3 regions of the Phreatobacter oligotrophus genome follow, and region 1 is predicted to be linked to each of the others. Evidence: riboswitches for the same ligand, from Rfam matches in the RefSeq annotation. Region 1 holds a riboswitch; each other region holds the start of a gene.
The links. Region 1 has a riboswitch for cobalamin ahead of C8P69_RS20585 (TonB-dependent receptor plug domain-containing protein). Riboswitches for the same ligand answer to the same signal wherever they lie in the genome.
Positions count from the first base shown of each region.

Region 2: linked by a shared signal. The riboswitch ahead of C8P69_RS21300 (DUF1636 family protein) and the one ahead of C8P69_RS20585 (TonB-dependent receptor plug domain-containing protein) in region 1 are both predicted to bind cobalamin.
Region 3: linked by a shared signal. The riboswitch ahead of C8P69_RS07945 (TonB-dependent receptor plug domain-containing protein) and the one ahead of C8P69_RS20585 (TonB-dependent receptor plug domain-containing protein) in region 1 are both predicted to bind cobalamin.

Region 1 covers NZ_PZZL01000013.1:23,286-30,841, forward strand. The annotation lists gene cutA (divalent-cation tolerance protein CutA) at 1-89, shown strand, start outside; gene C8P69_RS20580 (SDR family oxidoreductase) at 94-840, opposite strand; gene C8P69_RS20585 (TonB-dependent receptor plug domain-containing protein) at 976-3,021, opposite strand; cobalamin riboswitch at 3,147-3,364, opposite strand; gene C8P69_RS20590 (MBL fold metallo-hydrolase) at 3,469-4,449, opposite strand; gene C8P69_RS20595 (DUF2778 domain-containing protein) at 4,572-5,804, opposite strand; tRNA gene C8P69_RS20600 (tRNA-Thr) at 6,074-6,148, shown strand; gene C8P69_RS20605 (TadE/TadG family type IV pilus assembly protein) at 6,158-7,556, opposite strand, start outside.
Region 2 covers NZ_PZZL01000017.1:20,441-27,996, forward strand. The annotation lists gene C8P69_RS21275 (proton-conducting transporter transmembrane domain-containing protein) at 1-1,123, opposite strand, end outside; gene C8P69_RS21280 (LysR family transcriptional regulator) at 1,222-2,103, shown strand; gene C8P69_RS21285 (Bug family tripartite tricarboxylate transporter substrate binding protein) at 2,110-3,090, opposite strand; gene C8P69_RS21290 (OpgC family protein) at 3,072-4,235, opposite strand; gene C8P69_RS21295 (hypothetical protein) at 4,232-4,732, opposite strand; cobalamin riboswitch at 4,873-5,065, shown strand; gene C8P69_RS21300 (DUF1636 family protein) at 5,173-5,586, shown strand; gene C8P69_RS21305 (sulfite oxidase) at 5,781-6,881, shown strand; gene C8P69_RS21310 (YciE/YciF ferroxidase family protein) at 6,921-7,424, opposite strand.
Region 3 covers NZ_PZZL01000003.1:155,051-162,606, reverse strand. The annotation lists gene cobD (threonine-phosphate decarboxylase CobD) at 1-559, shown strand, start outside; gene C8P69_RS07955 (ABC transporter ATP-binding protein) at 490-1,275, opposite strand; gene C8P69_RS07950 (FecCD family ABC transporter permease) at 1,272-2,282, opposite strand; gene C8P69_RS07945 (TonB-dependent receptor plug domain-containing protein) at 2,297-4,135, opposite strand; cobalamin riboswitch at 4,305-4,513, opposite strand; gene C8P69_RS07940 (winged helix-turn-helix domain-containing protein) at 4,660-5,082, shown strand; gene modC (molybdenum ABC transporter ATP-binding protein) at 5,070-6,182, opposite strand; gene modB (molybdate ABC transporter permease subunit) at 6,179-6,883, opposite strand; gene modA (molybdate ABC transporter substrate-binding protein) at 6,893-7,556, opposite strand, start outside.

The sequences.
Region 1 (7,556 bases):
ATTCCTACGACACGCCGGCCTTCCTGGTGGTCGACGTGCCGGAGGGGGACGAGGCCTATCTCGCCTGGCTCAGGGTCGAGACGGCCTGACGCCTCAGCCGCGCCCGACGAAGGGCATGTCATTGGCCATGATGGTCATGGTCAGGACGTTGACGTCGAGCGGCAGGTTGGCGACGTGGACCACGGCGTCGGCGACGTGGCGGACGTCCATGCGCGGCTCGACCTTGGTGGTGAAATCGGCCTGCAGGACGCCATTCGCCATGCGCTCGGTCATCTCGGTGGCGGCATTGCCGACGTCGATCTGCGAGCAGACGATCTTGTCGGCGCGGCCGTCCAGGGAGATGGCCTTGGTCAGGCCGAGCACCGCATGCTTGGTCGCCGTGTAGGGCGCGGAATAGGGGCGCGGCGCATAGGCGGAGATGGAGCCGTTGTTGATGATGCGGCCGCCCTTCGGGGTCTGCGCGCGCATCATCCGCATGGCCTCGCGGGCGCAGAGGAACGAGCCGGTGAGGTTGACGTCGACGACCTGGCGCCACTTCTCGATCGGCAGCTCGTCCAGCGGCACGGCCTGGGCGCCCATGCCGGCATTGTTGAAGAGCACGTCGATGCGGCCGAAGCGGTCCTTGACCAGCTTGAACAGGGCGGCGACGGAGGCCTCGTCCGAGACGTCGGTGGGGGCGGCGACGACGGTCGCACCGCCGGCCATCGCCACGGTCTTCTCCAGTTCGTCCTTGCGGCGGCCCGCCACGACAACGGCATAGCCCGCCTTGGCGAGCGCCAGGGCCGAAGCCCGCCCGATGCCGGAGCCTGCGCCCGTGACCACTGCGATACGCTGAGACATGCTGATCCTCCCGATGCGGCGGGCACTGCCGGCCCGCTCGTCTGCCGAGCGGGAGACTGGCCGAAAGCCGCGCCCCTGTCGACGGGGGCGCGGCAAGGCAGCGATGCGAAACGGTTTAAACCGCGGCGCGGCGGCTCACTCGCCGCCGAGCTTCACGCGCATGCCGGCATAGACGGCAGCGCCCGGCCCCTGGTAGCCGAAGACCTCCTGGTAGCGCTGGCCGAAGAGGTTTTCGCCGCGCACATAGACGGTCGCATTGCGGTTGAGTTCGTGGGAGATCTGCGCGCCCACCAGCGTGTAGGCGCCGAGCCGCACGTCCGTGGCGCCGGCCGGCCCGAAGAAGCTGTCCCGCATGGTGCCGTTGTGGGCGACGGTGACTGTGACCTTCGTCTTGTCGTCCGGCAGGGTCGCCACCGCCGAGAGGCTCGCGGCATGGCGCGGACGGCGCAGCGCCTCCTTGCCGACATAGACGCCGCCGACGAGTTCGGCCGACTGGGTGTCCGTGTAGGTGTAGGAGCCGGTGATCGACAGCCAGCCGAGCGGGCGCGCCGTCACTGCCACCTCGACGCCCTGGCGGGTCGTCTCGAAGGGCAGGTTGATCGCCGTGCCGCCGGACTGGACGATGGCATCGCGCACGCTGGCGCGGAAATAGGTGACGTCGGTCACGAGCTTGCCGCCGAACCAGCGCTGCTCGATGCCGGCATCCCAGCCGATGGAATGTTCAGGCCGCAGCGTCGGGTTGCCGGTGAAATTGGCGAAGAAGCCGAAGAGCTCGAAGAAGGTCGGGTTGGTCACGCCCTTGCCGATCGATGCGTGCAGCTTCGTGCCGGTGCCAAGCGTCTGGGCCGCCGTCACGCGCCAGGTCAGCGCATTGCGGAAGGCAGAGTTCCAGTCCTGGCGGAGCGCGCCGGAGAGCGACAGGCCGGTCGGCAGGCTGACGAGATACTCGCCGAACAGGCCCTTGCGCTCGCGCGAGCGGCCCGCGCCGGCATAGGTGTCGTTGACGAAGGGCCCGAAGAAACCATCGCTCTCGTAGTAGTAGCGGAAATGCTCGCGGGTGATGTCGGCGCCGCCGACGACGGTGTGGCGGGCGCCGAGCAGGCCGGGCGTCTCGAACGTATAGGCCGAGCGGTACTCCGCCCGGTTGCGCTCGGTGCGCGACCAGAAGCCCTGGCTCTCGAGGAAGCCGAAGGCCGAGACATAGCTGTCGCGGGCATTGGTCGACTGCTGCGAGGTGTCGGCGGAGAAGCGATGCGTCCAGGCCCCGTCGAGCAGCTTGGCAGTGGCGGCGACACGGCCCTGGATGTCGTTGGCGGTGTTGCGCCCGGTGCCGGCGGCAAGGAAGCCGTAGTTCGGATCGGTGACGAAGCCCGGTCCGAAGGCGGTGTTGCCGGGATTGTAGAAGCCGCTGCGGCTGACCATCCGGAACACGCCCTCGACGTCGAACCAGTCGGCAAGGTCCGCGCCGATCTTGGCGGAGAGCGAGCCCATGTCCGAGCCGTTGGGCCGCGTGGTGCCGGGCGCGACGACGAAGCCGCCGGAGCGCAGGCCCGAAATGGAGATGGCGGCGTGGAAGGGACCCTGCGCGCCGCGGACGGTCGCCGAGCCCTGGAGCGTGCCGAAGGACCCGCCCTCGATCCGCGCCGTCAGCTCAGGCTTGGCGAGGCCGCGGCCCGACTTGGTGGTGATGGAGATGACGCCAGCCTGGGCATTGGGGCCCCAGATACCGGATTGCGGGCCACGGATCACCTCGATCCGCGCGATGCTGTCCACCGGCAGGTTGGCGAGGTCGGCATCGCCCGAGTTCACGTCGTTGATGGGAATGCCGTCGACCACCACCAGGACCTGGTTGGATTCGGCGCCGCGCACGCGCGTCTGGGTGAGGCTGCCGCGGCCGCCGGACTGGTTGACGGCGACGCCGGGCACGAGGCGCAGCACGTCCGGGACGCTTGCCGCGCCCTGGTTGGCGATGTCCTCGGCGGTGATGACGGTGACGGCCGAGCCGACGCGCGGGGCCTCCAGCGGCACGTTGCTGGCGCCGAACACGGTGATTTCGGGCAGTTGCGCCGCGGGGAGCGGCGGCTGCTGCGCTGCGACGGGACCGGGAACGAGAATCACCGCCGCCGTGGCGAGCAGAACGGAAAGACGTTGACGACGGGGGAGACGGGAAACGACAGGCATGGCGGAACTCCGCTGCGGACCCAGATGGTCGCGGAATTCCGGCCTGAAGAGGCCAAACGTCCGCGACGGTGGTGTCACGGATCAAGCGGAAGGGACCGCTCCCGGGCGCGCCTCCCGCACGCACGGACAGTGACGTCGCGTCGGCCGGTCTCCTGGCTCGCGGGTCGTCGCCCGGTCCCCGCCTTCCCGAAGCCCGAACGGGGCGTCAGTGGCTGATGGGGGAGGGCTCACCGCTTACAGTTGCGGGGGCAGCTGCGGCCTTGCGGAGGGCCATGAGGCCCGCCACGCACCGCATTCCCGTGGCCGTCCCTTGCGGGCGGCCGCCGTCGCGTGCCCCATGAATGCGCCGGGTTGCGACAATGTGTCAATCCGGCGGCAAGCGGATGCCCCCATGCGAAAGGCCCGCCGTTGCCGGCGGGCCTTCCGATCAGAGCGCTGGGCGTCAGGTCAGATGGACGGGGTCCACTGGGCCGGGACGAGCTGGAAACCGGCGCCGTCCTTGGCGATGTAGCCGTTGGACGGGAAGGGCGCGTGGTAGAAGTGCACGCGGGTCTTCTCGCTCGCCGCCATGTCGAGCAGCTGGCGACGGGTCGCGCGGGCGGCATCGGCATCCATGTCGAAGATCGCCGACCAGTCGGGATTGCGCACGAAGAGGGCGGGGTGGTTGGTCACGTCCGCCATGTAGACGAGCTTGGCATTGCCCGAGGAGATCATGAACACGCTGTGGCCCGGCGAGTGGCCATAGGCCGGCATCGAGGTCACGCCCGGGGCCACTTCCGCGCCCGGCTTGAACTGCTTCACGGCGGAGGCGACCGGCGAGAAGACGCGGCGGCAGTTCTGGAAGGCGCCGCGCATGGCCTCCGGAGCGGCGTTCATGCGCTCGTCCGACATCCAGAAGGCCCATTCCGGCTCCGGAACCTGGATCTCGGCATTCGGGAAGACGGCGGTGCCGTCGCGCAGGCGGATGCCGTTGATGTGGTCGCCGTGGAAGTGGCTGATGATCACCGAGGAGACGGTGGCCGGATCGAAGCCGGCGGCGCGGAAATTCGCCATCCAGGTGCCCGAGGTCGGAGCGCCGGTATTGCCGTTGCCGGTGTCGAGCAGGACGACCTTGCCGCCGGTCTCGACGACGAGGGTGTTGAAGGGGATCGGGACGGCATTGGTCGGCAGGAAGGCCGAGGCCATGGCAGCCTGAACCGCCGGCAGCTCGGCATTGCGGACGAAGCCCTCGAGCGGACGGGCGAAGAAGCCGTCATTGATGGCGGTGACGGTGATGTCGCCGACCTTGTAGCGGTAGAAGCCGGGGGCCTGGACGGCCGCGGCGGCAGCCTGGGCGAAGGTCTCGCGGGAGGCGGCGGTGAGGAAAGCCGGGGCGGCGAGGGCCGCAGCGCCGGTGGCGAGGGCATGGCGGCGATTGATCGTGGTCATGGTGTCCTCCGACAGGGGCGCAGCCGCCGACAGGTATGCGGACGGCGAGGCAGTAAATTGCCGGAACCGGCCCGCCGTCCAGTGCTTGTCACATGAATGTGACCGCTTGTTTCTCCCGCGCCTCAGCGCGAGGAGACGCGGGTGTTGGCGCGGGCCACGGCGGCCACCGCCTCGGTGCGGTCCCGCACCACGATCAGCCGGCGGATTTCGCCGCGCAGGAAGGCCTGCAGGAAGCGATCGTAGTCCTTGATGGAGATGCAGCCGTTGGAGTCGCCGTTCGGCCCGAGCAGGTAGGTGTGGGCGAGCAGGCCGGCGCGGCCATGGATGGCCTGGCTGCCGCCAACCGGGTTGAGGCGGATGGCGCGCACGCCGTGGAACAGTGCCTCGCGCTCGGTCAGGTCATAGACATGCGGCGGGGTCGGGCCGCGCATCCGCACATGGGCATAGCGGACGTCGTTGCGATAGGCGCCGAGGCCGGACTGGGCCTCCAGCTTCTCGCCGTTCGGCAGGTAGACCATGCGCGAGCCGATGTCATAGATCGCGACGCCCATGGGCGGACGCGGCGCCGGGCCGCCGATCCCGAAGGAGAAACCGCCGCCGAGGCCGCCACCGCGGGAGGCCCCGGCATCGGTGCCGAGATTGCCGTCGCTCGGGGCATAGGCGAGCTGCGGGCCGTCGCCCTGGCCGTCGCGGCGGGGGCCGAAGAGGCGCTCGAAGAAGTTGCGGCCATCCGGCTGGGCCGGAGCGGGCGCGGCGGCGGCCTGCTGCTCGCGGCCGTTGCGGCGGGTGGCGATGCGCGGCGCTTCGGGTGTCGCGGCGGCGGCGGGCGCGTCGGAGGGCCGGCGCATCGGCAGCGGCGCGACCAGGGTCGTGTCGGGGCCGTCCTCGTCCTCCTCGGCGGCGGCGGCGCCGGCGCTGCCCGGACGGGCGAGCGGCATGGGGGCAAGCGGCAGGCCCGGCCGGCTCTCGAGACCGACATCGCGGCCGGGCAGGCTCGCCAGCACCAGCGGGCCGGTCGGCAGGGCAGGGGCGGCCTGCGCCGCGGGAGCCGGCGCGTGGATATGGGCGGCGAGGGGGCGGGCCGTGGCGAAGGTCTGGCGGCCGGCGCCGAGGTCGTAGGCGGGATCCAGCAGCGGCGCGAAGGAGCCGAGCGTCACCAGAGCAGGCTGCCCGGCGCCGATGGTCACCGGCGCGGTCGCGGCCTCGGCGCGCTCGATCGTGCGCGTCTTCAGGGCCAGCGTCGCGAGGCCGGCAAGACCCGCCGACAGCGCAAGCACGGTGAACCAGGGGAAGCGGGGGGCGTCGGCGCGCGCCGAACGGGCACCACGCACGGGGTCGCGGGTCAGGTTACGCATACGCAACGGCCTCGTCACGCTTTGGCACGTTCCCCCCATCGAAGCAGCAGCGAACCATCATCGCCGTTCCCTCGGGGGAGGGCTGCGCAGCGACCGAGCGGCGGAGCGAACCGCCGACGATGGCCGCACAGGAGCCAAACAAAAGAGGCATCCATAAGGCGCGTGAAGGGTTAACCGCCGGTGAAGACCCCATAGTGCCGTGGAGTCGCGGGTGCGGCAACGGCCGTCTTGCCACAGGCGGCCACCATTGGTAGGCGAAGGGCACGGTGGCCGGCTTAGCACAGCGGTAGTGCAGCGGTTTTGTAAACCGAAGGTCGGGGGTTCGATCCCCTCAGCCGGCACCAGTTCCCTTGTCAGTTCGTCAGGCGCAGGCGCTTGATGTGGTCGCCGATGGCGTCGAAGGCATTGGCGAGGCCCTGGTCGGAATCGGCCAGCAGCGCCATGGACGGGTTGGTGGCGCATTGCTGCAGGATGGACTGCGCGGTCGCATCGGTGACGTAGAAGCCCACCGTGTAGATCTGGATGCCCAGCGCCTTGGCGTTGGTGCAGGCCGTCAGCGTCTTCTCGTTCATCTTGGCGACGATGTCCGAGCGGTTGCTGGAGGTGGTGCCGAGGCGGCCGGCCGCTGAATAGCCATAGGCCGAATAGAACGAGCCGTTCATGTTCGGCAGGCCGATCGCGTCGTTGGCGCCATCGGTCATCAGCACCATGATCTTGCGGTTGTCGGCGGTGTTGTAGGCGCGGCCCTCGGTGAAGGGCGGCTCGGGTGACAGCACCCGCCAGCCCCACATCACCGCCTCGTGCAGGTTGGTGCCGCCATAGGCCGGCATCGCCGTCAGCGCGGTGGTCAGCGTCGTCTGGCTGGCGGTCAGGGGAATGATCGGGTTGGAGTCGCAGAGCTGGTTGGGCCCGCGCCGCGTGCCGTTGGCGAGCGAGGTGTCGGGCGTGGCGCCGTTGTATTTGCAGGTGCGGCGCTGGCGGGATAGCGTGTCGGTGCCAAGCCCGGTCTGGCAGGAGCCGTCGCCCAGGTAGTTGTTGTAGAACGACCACCAGGTGCCCTCGTCGGGCTCGTCCGGCGCGAAGCTGGGGACGAAGAGCGTCGCCGGGTTGCCGCTGGTGGGCGCGGTGTCGGTGACATCGTGCGGCGAGGGCCGCGCCTCGACGCAGCCGCCCCAGGAGACGTTGCGCATCTGCGAATAGAGCGTCAGGCGGCTTACGCCGGTCGAGAAATTCTCGTTGTGGATGGGCGAGGTGCCTTGGCTGTCGATCCAGCTCGCGCCGGCATTGTTCGATCCGACATTGACCATGGAGGCGAAGGGCACGACGGCCACCTTCGCGTCGCCCTGGATATAGGCCATGTCGAGGACCTTTTTCATCAGGTCGGTCGCCGACGAGCGTAGCGTGGTGATGCGCGAGCCGGCCATGGAGCCGGAATTGTCGAGGACGAGGGCGACCTCGATCAGGGCGCGGCCGAGCTGCGATGAGGACTGCGCGCCAACCGGAATCGAGGAGATGCCGATCACCGGCAGCAGATAGGGCTGGTGGGCCAGCGTGGCGCTGGCGTCGACCTTGCGGGCGGCCGCATCGACCACGACGGTGAGCGACACCTGCGCGCCGAAATCGAGGTTGGCGTTAAGATGGTTGCGAACGATCTGGGTGATCTGGGCGTTGGTCGAGCTGGCCGTCACCGAGCGGGTGGCGGCGAGGGTGGCGGCGTCGAGGGCGCTCTGAAGGCGCACCTTGCGGCCGCTC
Region 2 (7,556 bases), on a different contig from region 1:
AGAGCACGATGGCCAGCGCGAAGGACCGCGCCACCGCGAGGCCGCCGGGCACCGCCACCGGGCCGGGCCGCCGGATCGAGGCGACCGCCTCCACCGCGCCGCCGGCGGCGAGGAAGGCATGCGCCTTGTAGAGCGAGTGGGCGACGATGTGCAGGAGGGCGAGGGGCCAGAGGCCGAGGCCGCACTGCAGCAGCATGAAGCCCATCTGCGAGACCGTCGACCAGGCCAGCGCCGTCTTGGCGGCGCTCTGGGTGAGCATCACCACCGCGCCGAAGAGGGCAGTGAGGCCGCCGAGCATCACGAGGGCCGCCATGCCGCCCGAGCTCGCCTGGACGAGTTCGGCGAGGCGGATCATCAGGAAGCCGCCGGCATTGATGATGCCAGCATGGAGGAGGGCCGAGACCGGGGTCGGGGCCTCCATCACCTCGGTGATCCAGCCGTGCAGCGGGAAGGAGGCGGTCTTCAGCGCGGCCACCATCACCAGCAGGGCGACGGCGATGTGGGCCGAGAGGGGCAGGCCGGCCTTCGCGGCGGTGCCGATGGCGCCGAGGTCGGCAGTGCCGAAGCCGATCCAGAGGAGGGCGGCGGCGAGGACCAGCAGCACGTCGCCGCCGAACCAGACGAGGGCGAACTTGGTGGCGGCGCGCTGCGCCTCCGCCCGCTCGCCGTAGAACATCAGGAGCCGCCTGAGGCCGGCGCCGACCGCGATGAAGCTCGCGGCGAGCACGACCAGGCTGCCGGACTGGACGAGCAGCAGGACCGCCGCCAGCGTCGCCAGCATCAGGCCGTGGAACCGGCCCTCCTGCTCCTCGCCGTCAAGATAGGAGCGGGCGTAGCGCACCACGACCCAGCCGACGAAGCCGACCAGCACCGTCATGGTCGCGCTCACCGCGTCGAGCCGCAGCGCGAGAAGGGCAGGGCCGGCGCCGACCGCGGTGACCCGCTGGCCGAGGACGAGGAGCTGGATGAGCGAGGCAACCGCGAGGCCGAGGGCGGCCAGCGCCGCAGCTTCGGCGAAGGCCGGATAGGCGCCGGGGCGGCGTCCGGGCCGCACCAGCGCGAAGGCGGCGGCGGCGAGAAGCACCAGCGGTGCGAACTGCACGAAGGGGATGAAGGTCGACATGGCGACTCCGGGGATCAGCGACTGCCGCCGGAGATAAGGCTTGCCTGACTTCAATAAAAATACATAATTTCGGCCGTTACGTTCTATTGAGAAGAACGATGCCGGCGCTGAACCTCCACCACCTCCGTCTTTTCCATGCCGTTGCGGCCGAGGGCACGCTCACCGGCGCGGCGCGGCGGCTCAACCTCGCCCAGTCGGCGCTGTCGACCCAGCTCAAGACGCTGGAGGCGACGCTCGGCCACGATCTCTTCGAGCGCCGTGGCCGCGGTCTCATCCTCACGGAGGCGGGCCGCATCGCCTTCGACCATGCCGAGACGATCTTCCGCACAGCGGAGGACCTCACCGCGACGCTGCGCGAGACCGGCGGGTCGCGCCGCGCCCTCAGGGTCGGCGCGCTCGCCACCCTCTCGCGCAATTTCCAGATGCAGTTCATCCGCCCGGTCATCGGCAAGGGCGAGGTGGAGGTTCACCTGCGCTCGGGCTCGCAGGCCGAGCTGCTGCGGGGCCTGGAAAGCCTCGAGCTGGACGTGGTGCTCACCACCCACGCGCCGCCCCGCGACGACGCTATCCCCTGGCTGGTCAACCGCCTCGCCGATCAGCCGGTCAGCCTCATCGGCACGCCGCGCCGGGTGGGATCGGGCGGAGGCGACCTCGCCACGCTCCTGGCCGAGCAGCCACTGGTGCTGCCCGCCCTCGACACGGCGCTGCGGGCCTCCTTCGACGCGTTTACCGCCCAGCTCGGCGTCACGCCGACGGTCGCAGCCGAGGCCGACGACATGGCGATGCTGCGTCTCCTCGCCCGCGAGGATCTGGGCCTCGCCGTCATTCCGCGCATCGTCGTGCGCGACGAGCTCGCCGCCGGCTTTCTCGCCGAGGCGGCCAAGCTCGACCGCATCACCGAGACCTTCTTCGCGGTGACGGTCGCCCGCCGCTTCCCGCACCCCGTCCTCGCGCGGATCCTGCGGGATGTCAGCGAGTGAACCCGCTCAGCGCGTGAGGCGCTCCAGCACCGGCCGCCAGCGGGCATTTTCCGAGCGGATCAGCGCGCCGAAAGCCGCCGGCGTGTTCGCGGCGCTCATTGGCACCGAGGCGCCGAGCTCCTCGAAGCGGCGCACAAGGCCAGGATCGTCGAGCGTCGCGGTGAGGGCCGCATGGACCTCCGCCACCACCCGGTCCGGCGTGCCACGCGGGAAGAGCAGCCCGTTCCAGACCTCGACCGAAAGATCGGGGAAGCCCTGTTCGGCAGCCGAGGGCAGATCCGGCAGGACCGGCGAGCGCTCCCGCGCCATCAGCGCCACGCCCTGGATGTGGCCGGAGCGGATCAGCGGCGCGATGCTGGTGAGCTGGTCGCAGGCAAAGTCGATCTGGCCGGCCGCCAGATCGTTCAGCGCCGGGGCGGTGCCGCGATAGGCGATGGAGACGGGCGCGGCGCCGGTGCCCTGGTTGAACAGCTCGCAGGCGACCTGCGATGTCGCGCCGAGCCCGGCATGGCCGAAGGACAGGCGATTGCCGCTTCCCGCCACGAAATCACGGAACTCCCGCAGCGATGCGGCCGGCACGCCCTTGCGCGCCGCAATCACCATGGGCGCATTGGCGATGAGCCCGATGGGCACGAAATCGGCCAGCGGGTCATAGCCCGCCTGCGGATTGAGGATGGGGGTCAGCGCATGGGTCGCCATCTGACCCAGCACCATGGTCGTGCCGTCGGGGCGCGACCGTGCCGCGCGCAGCGTGCCGGTCGCGCCGCCCGCACCGGCGACGTTCTCGACGATCACCGCGCGGCCGAGATGGCGGGCCATGCCGTCGGCGGCAAGCCGCGCGACGATGTCGGTCGGCCCGCCCGCGGCGAAGGGCACGATGAGGGTGATGCGACCCGTCTCGGCCCTTGCGCCGCGCGCGGCGGGGACGGCGAGCATGGCGCCGGCGAGAAGGGCGCGGCGGGAGAACGTCACTGCGTGGCGAGCCATGGCCTGTCCTTTCCTGTGGGCTTCGGGGTCTTCAGCGATGCCTTGATAGTGCGCGCGGCATAGGCCGTGGCGACGAGCAGGGCGCAGCCGGTGAGGTTCACGAGGGCGGTCGTGGCGCCGTCGCGGCCCGTGAGGTCCAGCGCGACGCCGGCCAGCGCCGCCAGCACGATGCCGGTGAGGAACGTCGTCAGCGATTGTTGCCCGACGGCGAGGACCGGCTTCAGCGAACCGTCGAAGAGCGACGACCGCCGGCTCGCGAGCAACGCCGCGAAGAGCCAGGCCAGCACCAGCACATGGACGAGCCGGAGGGGATGCAGGGTCGAGATCGCCTCGGCCGGATAGATCGCGCGGTAGATCTCGCCAAGCGCCGGGAAGGCCGCATGGGCGCCCGAGAAGGTCAGCGGGATGCAGCCGAGGATGAAGGCGGCGGCAAGGGCGATGCGGGCCGGCGTCGCCCGCGGCGGCGTGAGCCACCCGACCGTCGTCGCATAGCCGAGGAAGAACAGGAACTGCCAGGCCAGCGGGTCGAAGTACCAGAGCTTGCTGCCCGCCGGATGGGCCGGGAGGTTCAGCGGGTAGACCTGCACAAAGAGCCAGAGCGCCGCCGAGAGGCCGAGCACCAACCAGCGCGAGGCGCCGGCGACAAGGGTCATCAGCGGCACGGCGGCCAGCAGGACGATGTAGAGCGGCAGGATGTCGAAGAAGTCCGGCACATAGGTGAGGGTCATGAGGCCCAGCACCGCCTCTAACGGTGAGGCGACGGGATAGGCGAGGCTGTAGCGGGCGGCATAGGTGCTGCCGCCGAGCCAGGCGTCCATCGACAGCATCAGCGCCGCGAAGCCCGCGAAGGTCAGCACCTGTGCGAGCCAGAGCTGCCAGACGCGCTTGCCGATCCGCCGCGTGCCGGCGACCCAGCCGTCGCGGCGGAAGGTGCCGCCGAAGGCGATGCCGCAGGCAAGACCCGAGCAGAGCACGAAGGCTTCCGCCCCCGAGGAGAACCCCATCCGGGCCGGGATGAACTCGGCCCAGAGGTTGCCCGGCACATGGGCGACGAAGATGATGAGCATGGTGAGGCCGCGCGCGAGGTCGATCCGCGCGTCGCGGCTGCGCCCCTTCGGCTCGGCCGTGCCGGCAACCGGGCTCATCGGCCCTCCTCGAAGCGCTCGAAGACGATGGCCGCGAGGTAGCCGTAGATGGCATGGCCGACGAGGCTCATGAAGGAGAGCACCGGCACGTTGTTGAGCAGGAACGGCTGGCCGGCGAGCGGCGCGAAAAAGCCGAGCGCGATGAAATAGGTCGCGACGCCCCAGATCCAGCCGGCCGCCGTGACGCCGAGCCAGGGCAGGGCCCGCGACAGGATGTAGTAGCCGATCGGATAGAAGATCAGGCCGGTCAGCCCATGCAGCAGCTCCGCCATCGGGGTGCTGACGGTGAGTCCGAGCTGGTGCTGGAACAGCGACTTGACCAGCTCTGGCGGCTGCAGCGGGAAACCCGCCGCCCAGTGCGTGAAGGTGGCGGAGAAGAACTCCCAGAAACCCAGGCCGGCGGCGCCGCCGAGGAAGAGGTTCCACAGCGTGCGGGCCGAGGGCACGGCGGGAATGGCGATCAAGGACGTCGGCTTGGTGGCGGTGGCGGTCTGCATGGCGTCGGTTCCCCCTGGTTGGACGCGATGTTCCGGTTTCGCCGACAATGGCCCGGACGTTACGCGGTCCTCTTCACGGGTGCGTGACGAAAGGGAAGCCGGTCCCGAGGTCCGCGGCTTGAGCCGGCGGCGGGGCCGTGGCACTGTCCGCGCCGAGCAGTGCCCGCCCCGGCGGGTGAAACGGGAATGCGGTGAGGGTTCGCCCGAGGCCGCGGCTGCCCCCGCAACTGTAGGCGACGAGCCCTTGTCGTGAGCCACTGGCCGAAAGGCCGGGAAGGACGGCGGGGCGCTTGAGTCGCGAGCCAGGAGACCGGCTGCTCATAGTGCTGCTGATGGACGCAAGCCGGCGGGGAGCACGGGTTGCGCGCTGGCGAGGCCGAATGCCGGGCCTCGACCGTCAGGGCTGGCATCTGGCGCCATGGCGCCGGGAATATTGCATCGTGACCACCACCCCATCCCCTGATCGTCCCGCCGGGCCGGTCATCGTCACCGTCTGCACCTCCTGCCGCGCGCCCGGCACCGAACTGGCCGAAGCGCCCGGCCGAAAGCTCTTCGAGGCCGTGGCGAGCGCCGCCGAGGGGACCGACTGCCGCGTGCGGCCGACCCAGTGCCTCAGCGTCTGCAAGCGCATCTGCTCGATCTCGCTGTCGGCGGCCGGCGGCTACACCTTCGTCTTCGGCGACCTCGATCCGGACCGCGATGCCGGTGACGTCGTTGCCATGGCCAGGGCCTGTGCCGAGGCCCCGCATGGTTTCGTGCCCTGGCGCGACCGTCCAGAGGCCATGCGGCGCGGCATCATCGCCCGGGTGCCGCCGCCGGACTGGTCGCCGGAGGATGGCAGCGCGCCGGCCTGACGGACTGAGCGGCCGGGACGGGCAGGGACGATTGGGCTCCTTCGGACCTGATGGGCTCACCGCCGCCTGGGAGATGAACCCTCTCCGGAGGGCGGGCGTGACGAAACGCCGTTCTCCGTCGCGGCGCCCGGGGCTGGCACCGGGGCGGGGGCGCAGCTAGGCTCCCCTCAGCTTCCGCCAGAGGTCACCCCCGCATGCCGCATCCGGCGCCCGATGCCGTCCTCGCCAGCAAGCCGCGCCTGCGCTGGCTCGACGACGACGCCCTCAACGGGGAGCCGGACGCAGCCGCCCTCGACGCGGCGCTGACGCCGGAGGATGCCTTTTTCGTCCGCAACAACGGCGACATGCCGGCCATCGGCGCGGCCGGGGACTGGCGGCTGGAGGTCAGTGGCGAGGTGCACCGGCCCTTGTCCCTGACCCTCGCCGACCTCGCCCGCGATTTCCCCGTCGTCGATGTGACGGCGGTCCTCGAATGCGCCGGCAATGGCCGCGCCTTCCTTTCGCCGCCCGTCCCCGGCGCGCAATGGCGCCACGGCGCCGTCGGCTGCGCCCGCTGGACCGGGGTGCGGATGCGCGACGTGCTGGAGCGGGCCGGGCTCACCGAAGCGGCGATCTACACGGCCCATCACAGCCCCGACCGCAGCCTCACCGCCCCCGGCAAGCCCGCCCTGTCGCGCGGCATCCCGATTGAGAAGGCGCTCGCTCCGGAAACGCTGCTCGCCTTCGCCATGAACGGCGAACCGCTGCCGGCCTTGCATGGCGGGCCGCTCAGGGTCGTGGTGCCCGGCTATCCCGGATCGGCCTGGCAGAAATGGCTGGACCGTCTCGAGATCCGCGACTGCGAGCACGACGGCGAGAAGATGCGCGGCACCGACTACCGGCTGCCGATCAAGCCCCTCGGGCCGGGCGATGCGGTCGATCCCGCCGATTTCGCGGTGATCACCGACATGCCCGTGAAATCGCTGATCACCACGCCGGCCGCAGGCTTCACCCACGCGGTCGGACGGCCCCTCGGCGTCGCCGGCTGGGCCTGGTCGGGGGCAACGCCTGTCGCGGGGGTGCGCCTCTCCGCCGATGGTGGCGCGACTTGGACCGAGGCGGATCTGGCGCCCGCCGCCGACACTTTCGCCTGGCGGCGCTTCTCGGCCGCCCTCGCTGTTCCCGCAGGGCCTGTGATGCTCGTTGCCGTCGCCCGGGACCTTGCAGGCCGGGACCAGCCCCTCGACGCCGCGCCGTGGAACCCGCGCGGCTATTGCAACAATCTCGCCCACCGGGTCGACGGCGTCGCGGCCTGAACGTCGGCGGGCCCGCAGCGGACCCGCCGACATGGAGCCTCAGGCCGCCTCGGCGGTCGCCTGCCTGTTGATGCTGCCCTTGGCGAGCTTGGTGAGGTCGGCATCGGTCTGCTCCTCCTCGGCGAGGGTCTCCGCCAGCAGGCGGGCGGCGTCCTTCTCGCCGAGCCGGTCGGCCCAGGCCTTCAGCGTGCCGTAGCGCGCGATCTCGTAATGCTCGACCGCCTGGGCCGAGGCGACGATCCCGGCATCGAGGGCCGGGCTGCCCTTGAACTCCTCCAGCACCTCCTGGCCCTCCTCGATGATGCCGAGGATGGCCGGGCAGGTCTTGCCGCGGGCCGCCACCTCCATCTGCTCGAAAACCTTTTCAAGGCGCTCGATCTGGCCTTCCGTCTGGTCCTTGTGCTTCTCAATCGCCGCCTTGAGCTCCTGCGACTGGGCCGCCCGCGCCATTTTCGGCAGGGTGCGCAGGATCTGGCGCTCGGCGAAGAGGATGTCCTTCAGTCCGTCCACGAACATGTCTTCGAGGGTCTTGGTCTTGGCCATGAGGTTTCTCCCTGGTGAGGTGGCTCCTCGCATCAATCCCGCCGTCTCGCGCCTGTTCCTCATCGTTCTGTCACCTGACTGCATCACAAATGCACTATCCCGCGCAGCGCTCACGCGGCGACGCTGCGCGCC
Region 3 (7,556 bases), on a different contig from region 1:
CCTCAGGCCCGAGGCGACGGCCGCCAGCCTGTGCCGCGAGGCGCCGGTGGTGGTGCTCAGATCCTTCGGCAAGTTCTTCGGCCTGGCCGGGGTCCGGCTCGGCTTCGCCGTGGCCCCGCCGGTCATCGCCGAGGCGATCGCCTGGGCCCTCGGGCCATGGGCCGTTGCAGGGCCCGCCCTCGCCATCGGCGCCGCGGCGCTCGGCGACGAGCGCTGGGCCGAGACCATGCGGATCAGGCTGCGGGAAGAGGCGAGTTCCCTCGATGCCGTGCTGGCGGAAGCCGGTTTCGCGCCAGCCGGTGGGACCGATCTCTACCGCCTCGTGCGCCATCCCGAAGCCCGCCGGATCCACGAGGGCCTCGCTGCGGCACGGATTTGGGTCAGGCGCTTCGACTGGGACGATAGGCTGCTGCGCTTTGGCCTGCCAGCGGAGGACTCGGGCCGTGATCGCCTCGCCGCCGCTTTGCGGGGGCTCGCCACCGGGCCGGGTCATGGAGCGGTCCAGGGCACGATGACCGGCTCGCCCGCGTGCTCGGTCACCAGCGCATCGACGCCATAGACCTCCCGCATCAGCTGCGGCGTCAGCACGGTGCGCGGCGCGCCACGCGCGACGATGCGGCCGCGATCGATGACCATGACCTCGTCGGCCATGCGCGCGGCGAGGCCAAGGTCGTGGGTGACGGCGATGACGAGGGCGCCGCGCCGGGCCTCCTCGCGCAGCGCCGCCATGATGCCGATCTGGTGGCGCGGATCGAGGGCGGCGGTCGGTTCGTCCGCGAGCAGGATCGGCGCCTCCACCGCGAGGACGCGTGCGAGCATGACGCGGGCGCGTTCGCCGCCCGAGAGCGTCGTCACCTGGCGCCCGGCAAAGGCGCTGGCATCGGTGCGGGCGAGGGCCGCGTCGACGATGGCGGCATCGCGCGCGCCCATGCGCGCGGGATCGGCAAGGCCATGCGGGTAGCGCCCGAGCGCCACGACATCGCGTGCGCTGAGCGGCCAGTGCACCACATGGCCCTGCGGCAGGAAGGCGATGCGGCGGGCCCGCTCGCGCGGCGGCAGCTTCAAGAGATCTGTGCCGGCGACGGTGATGCGCCCGGTCGACGGCGTGAGGCCGCCGAGGGCCCTGAGCAGGGTCGTCTTGCCCGCCCCGTTCGGTCCGACCAGCGCGACCAGCCGGCCGGCATCGAGCCCGAAAGCGGCCTCGGTGACCACCGGGCAACCGCCATAGGCGACGCCGACGCCCTCGGCGAGCAGGAGATGGGCGGCCTCGCTCATGCCACGCCGCCGGCAAGGCTGCGCCGCTCCCTCACGATGAGCCAGAGGAAGAAGGGGACGCCGATGATGGCGGTCAGCACGCCGACCTTGATGTTGGTGGTGGCCGGGATGATCCGCACGGCGATGTCGGCGGCGAGCAGCAGCGCCGCGCCGGTCAGGGCGCTCGGCACGAGGACGCGCGCCGGGTCGTAGCCGACCAGCGGCCGCATCAGGTGCGGCGCGACGAGCCCGATGAAGGCGATGGTGCCGGCGACCGAGACGGCAGCCCCCACGCCGAGCGCCACGCCGGTGATGACGACGAGGCGCAGGCGGGCGACCCCGACGCCGAGGCTCTCCGCCGCCTCCTCGCCGAGCGCCAGCGCCCGGAAGGCGCCGCGCTGCAGATAGAGAATGAGGGCGGCGGGAATGATGAAGGGGAGCGCCAGCGCCACGTGGCGCATCGAGCGGTCCTCCAGCGAGCCAAGCAGCCAGAAGGCGATCTCGAGCGCGGCAAAGGGGTTGGGCGCGAGATTCATCGCGAGCGCCGTGCCGGCGCCGGCGAGGCTCGATATGGCAAGGCCCGAGAGGATGAGGAGCAGCAGGCTGGCATTGCGGCCAGCCACCGCCACCAGCACGAAGACCGACAGGAAGGCGCCGGCAATGGCCGCGACCGGCAGGCCCCAGGACAGGGCGTCGTTGAGCCCGAGCGAGATGGTGGCGACCGCCGCGAAGGCTGCCGATTGCGGCGCGCCGAAGAGGGAGGGCGCGGCCAGCGGATTGCGCAGGAGGCCCTGCATCGCCGCCCCCGACAATCCGAGGATGCCGCCGATGGCCACCGCAAGGATCGCCCGCGGCAGCCGGATCTCGGTGACGATGGTGCGGATGGCCTCGTCGCCGCGGCCAAGAAGGGCCGCGACGATGTCGGAGGGGCTGAGGCGCACCGGCCCCGCCGCGAGGGAGGCAATGGCGAGGACCGCGACGAGGAGGGCAAGGCCGGGGACCAGTCCCCGCCGCGCCAGGCCCGTCATCGTCGCCGCGTCACTCACCAGTTCGCCCTCAGGCCGGCATAGAAGGAGCGGCCGGCCGTGCCGTAGTTGTAGACCTCCTCATAGCGGACATTGGTGAGGTTCTCGACCCGCGCAAAGGCGGTCCAGGTCTTGTCGATCTGGTAGGAGGTCCTCAGGTCAAACCGCATGTAGGGGTTGAGGCGCAGGGTCTCGCCGCTGCCGGAATAGCGCTGCGAGACGTAGGTCATGGAGGGCTCGATGCTCCAGGCCGGCGTCGGCGTCACCACGAAGCCGAGGGTGCCGACATTGCGCGGACGGCGGGCGAGGGTGAGGCCCGTGGTAAGATCCTTGGCCTCGAGATAGGTCCAGCCGGCCCGCATCCTCACGACATCCGGCCAGAGCACGAAGCTTGCCGCCATCTCGACGCCGCGGGTCTCGGCCCGCGCCACGTTGAAATAGCTGCTGGTCAGCGCGTTGTACTCGATCAGGTTCGAGAAGCGGTTGGTGAAGGCGGTGACCGACAGGGTGCCGCGGCCGCCGAGGATGGACTGGTCGATGCCGGCGTCGAAGCCGAGGCTGGTCTCGGCCTGGAGGTTCGGATTACCGTAGATCGGCGCGTAGAGCTGGAACAGGGTCGGCGCCTTGCCGCCCGTGCCGGCGCTGGCGCGCAGCTTCGTTCCGGTCTCGGTGATGCGATAGGCCAGCGTGCCGCGCCAGGTGGCGAAGCGCGCCACGCCGACCACGTCGTCGATGCGGCCGCCGATGGACAGGTCCAGCCGCTCGCCGAGCGGCAATTGCCACAGGGCGAAGAGGGCGCGGGTGTTCTGTCCGGCCTCCAGCGTCGAGGCGCGGGCGATCGGCGTCGGCAGGTAGCGTTCCGAGAAGGTCTCCGCCGTCTCGCGCTCCAGCCGGGCGCCGAACGTGACGCGTCCGGCGAGACCCAGACGCAGGTCGCCCTGGTACTCGGCGCCGACGCGCTGGCCGTAATATTCGGAGAGCGTCGAGGTGGTCTGCGCCGGCGTCTGGTTTGACCCGTAGCGCACCTCGCGGAAGATGCGCTCGGACCGCGCGAAGAAGGTGGTGATGGCGTGGGTCAGCGCGCCGTCCAGCGTGTCCCACGAGCCACGGCCGTAGATCTGGTAGAAGCGGCGGAAGGCGACGTTCGGCGTATCGGGATACTTGCCGGAGGCGGCGTCATATTCGGAGCGGGTGGCGCTCGCCATCACGCCCGCCTCGAAGCGGAAACCGGTGCCGGGATCGTAGCCGAACCGGCCGTAGCCGCTGTAGCGGTCGTAGCCGTCGGCATCGTAGCCCGCGGTGACCGCGGGGTCGAAGCGGCTGATGCGATAGCCGTAGCGGGAGAAGCCGTCGGAGCGCGCGAAGGAGCCGGAGGCGGCGTAGCTCCAGGGGCCCTGCGACCCGTGGATGCCGCCGGAGACGGCGCCGGTGCCGTAGCTGCCGCCCTCGATCTGGGCGAAGGCGCCGGTGGGCCCAAGGCCGCGCTTGGTGATGATGTTGATGACGCCGCCCATGGCGTCGGAGCCGTAGAGGGCGCTTTGCGGGCCGCGCAGCACCTCGATCCGGTCGATCAGCGCGGGCGACAGGATCGACAGGTCGAACTCGCTGCTGGCCGAGGACGGATCGCCGACGCGGACGCCATCGATGAGCACCAGCGTCTGGCCTGAACTGGCGCCGCGCAGGCGGACGGTGGTGGAGGCGCCGGGGCCGCCGGTCTCGGTCACGTCGAGGCCGGGCACGGTGCGCAGCACGTCGACCAGCGAGCCGGGATTGGAGGCCTGCAGCTGCTCACGCGGCACGACGGTGATGGCGCTGCCGGTGCGCTGGATCTCGGTCGGCGAGCGGTTGGCCGTCACCGTGATGTCGACGGAGGGCAGCTCTGTCTCGCGTGGTTGTGGCGGAGACTGGCTGAAAGCAGGTGTGGAAACAGCAGAAAAAGCCGCGTAAGCGGCGGCAAGGGCAAGCCTTGCCCGGAGAGGGTCGCGAACCATGTGTCACCTTCTTCGGCCCACCGCCGAAGTTTGGGGTCTAAGGACACTCTGGGCCGGTCTCCTGGCTCGCGACTGGTCCGGTGAGGGACCGGCTCCAACCTTCCCAGTCCCGGAGGACCAGTGGTGCGTGGAGCTTGGCGTCGCTTACAGTTGCGGGGGCAGCTGCGGCATGGGGCCTTTCGGCCCGCACCGCATTCCCGTTTCACCCGCCTCGCGGCGGGCACCCAGAGCAGCGCCATCACAACCACGGGGCGCAGGCGGCCGCAAGCCGTGCCGCAGGGGCATCGGGATCCCCCCTAAGGGGGGAGGGCTGTGGACAAGTCGGCGCGGGGAATCGGTGACGCCCGGGGGCGGGCTTGCTAGACCGGGGGCGTGGGGAGTGCTCGCCGATGGGCGAACCGGGATCGGACAAGGACACGGATGTGCCGCGGCGGCCGACGGAAGATCGCTTTGCGCGGTCGGAACTCCGCCTACGAATCGTGCTGTCCGGCACGACGCGGCTCGGGCCGGGCAAGGCCGACCTGTTGGAGGCCATCGGCCGCACCGGTTCCATCTCAGCCGCCGGCCGCGACCTCGGCATGAGCTACCGGCGGGCCTGGCTGCTGGTCGACGAGGTGAACCGGCTGTTCCGCCGTCCCGTCGTGGTCACCTCCGCCGGTGGCAGCCATGGCGGCGGGGCGAAGCTCACCGATTTCGGACGGGCCCTGGTGGCCGCCTATCGGCGCGTCGAGGAGCGCACGCGCGCCGCGATCCGCGAGGAATTCGCGCCCTTCGAGACCGACCTGGTGGACGAGCCGGATCAGCCGGGCTGAGCTTTCGGCACCGCGCCGGGCAATCCGCTCTCGTCGATGGCGCCGGCCTTGACCAGCGCCTTCATCGGAACACCCGGCGCGAGGTCCAGCGCCGCGGCCGCGAGCCGCGTCACCGCCGCGACGATCACGTCACCGCCGGTGAGCGTCACGGTCACGGTGGCGAAGGGGCCGCTGGCGTCCGCCTCGACGCGGGTGACGGTGCCGTCCAGCACCGTGCGGGTGCTCAGGTCTCCGGCCGGGCCGCGGGCCAGCGCCACGTCGGTGGCGCGAATGGCGACGCCGACCTCGTCCCCGAGGGGCAGCAGGCCGGGCACGACGATCTCACCGGCAGGATGATCGAGCAGGGTGATGCCGTAATCCGGCAGGCGCTGCTTCACGCGGGCGGTGAGCACCGACCGCAGGGCAAAGCGGTCGCCACCGGACCGGTCAAGCCCCGCGGCGAAGACCTCGGAGGGTGTCCCGGTGGCTACCACGCGTCCCGCCTCGAGCCGCACGACATGACTGGCGAGCCGCGTCACTTCCTCTACGGCATGACTGACATAGACCACGGGGATGGCGAAGGCGTCGCGCAGCCGCTCGATGAAGGGCAGGATCTCCTGGCGCCGCGCCTGGTCGAGCGAGGCCAGCGGCTCGTCCATCAGCAGCAGGCGCGGGCTCGCCAGCAGCGCGCGGCCGATGGCGACGCGCTGGCGTTCGCCTCCCGACAGGGTCGCCGGCCGCCGGTCGAGCAAATGGCCGATGCCCAGCACCTCCACCACCGGATCGAAGGCGATGCGCCGTTCGCCGCGCGGCGTGAACCAGCGGCCATAGGTGAGGTTCGCCTTCACCGAGAGATGGGGCAGGAGCAGCGCGTCCTGGAAAACGAGGCCGATGCGGCGGCGATGCGGTGGCACGGTCCTGCGGCGCGCGGTGTCGAGCAGCACGGTGTCGCCGAGGGTGATGCGCCCCTCCTCCGGGCGCTCCAGGCCTGCGAGCAGGCGGATCACCGTGGACTTGCCCGAGCCGGACGGGCCGAAGAGGGCGGTGACGCCCGGCCCGGCGGTGAAGGCGGCGTCGAGGGCAAAGCCGGGGCGGGTGAGGCGGCAGGCGAAGCGGATCATGCCGGCGCGCCGTGACGGTTGCCGCTGCGCCGCGCCAGCCATTCCGAGGCGACAAGGGCGGCCAGCGCGATGATGACGGCGACGATCGACAGCCGGAAGGCGATGGCATCGCCCCCGGGCACCTGGGTGGCGTTGTAGATCGCTGAGGGCAGGGTCTGGGTCTCGCCGGGAATATTCGAGACGAAGGTGATGGTCGCGCCGAACTCGCCGAGCGCCTTGGCAAAGCACAGCACGGCCCCCGCAATGATTCCGGGGAGCGCCAAAGGCAGGGTGACGGTGAGGAAGACCCAGGCGGGGGAGGCGCCCAGCGTGCCGGCGGCCTCGCCGAGCCGCGTGTCGATGGCCTCGATGGACAGGCGCACGGCGCGCACCATCAGCGGGAAGCCCATGACCGCGCAGGCAAGCGCCGCACCGGTCCAGCGGAAGGCGAGGACGATGCCGAAGGTTGATTCCAGCCAGGCCCCGATCGGTCCGCGGCGGCCGAAAAGGACCAGGAGGACATAGCCGGTGACAACCGGCGGCAGGACCAGGGGCAGGTGGACGAGCGCATCCACGAGGCTCTTTCCCGGAAAGCGCCCGCGCGCCAGCAGCAGGGCGGCGAGGATGCCGAGCGGCAGGCTGGCCAGCGTCGCGACGGTCGCGACGCGCAGGCTCAGGCCGATCGCCGTCCATTCCTCGGGGGTGAGCGAGAGCGCATACATGGGGTGGGTCTAGCGCAGGACCGTGAAGCCTTCAGCCTCGAAGATCCGGACGGCAGCCGGCGAGGCGAGATAGGCGAGGAAAGCGACCGCGTCCGGATGGGTCGAGCCCGCCGTCACGGCGACCGGATAGGCGATGGGCGGGTGGCTGCCGGCGGGAAACGTGCCGACGACGCGCACCCGCGGCTCGGTCCTCGCATCGGTCGCATAGACGATGCCGAAGCGCGCCTCGCCGCGCGCCACGAGGGCCAGCGCCGCGCGGACATTGTCGGCGCCGGCGATGCGCGGGGCGACCTCCGTCCAGACGCCGAGGGCGGTGAGCGCAGCCTGCGCATAGCGCCCGACCGGGACAGACTGGACATTGCCGGTGGCGAGGCGGGAGGCGCCGATGGCCGCGGCCAGCGGAAAGCCAGGGGCGATGGCGAGGGCCACGGGGGTTTCGCTCACCGGCTCGACCAGGACGAGGCTGTTGCCGAGCAGGGTGCGGCGGGTCCCGGCGCGGATGAGGCGGCGCTGTTCGGCAAAATCCATCCAGTCGAGATCGGCCGAGGCGAAGAGATCCGCCGGGGCGCCCTGGTCGAGCTGCCGCGCAAGGGCGGAGGAGGCCGCGAAGGAGAAGGTCACGCGCTTGCCCGTCTCGCGCTGCCAGTCGGCCGCGATGGCCGTGAGGGCGGTC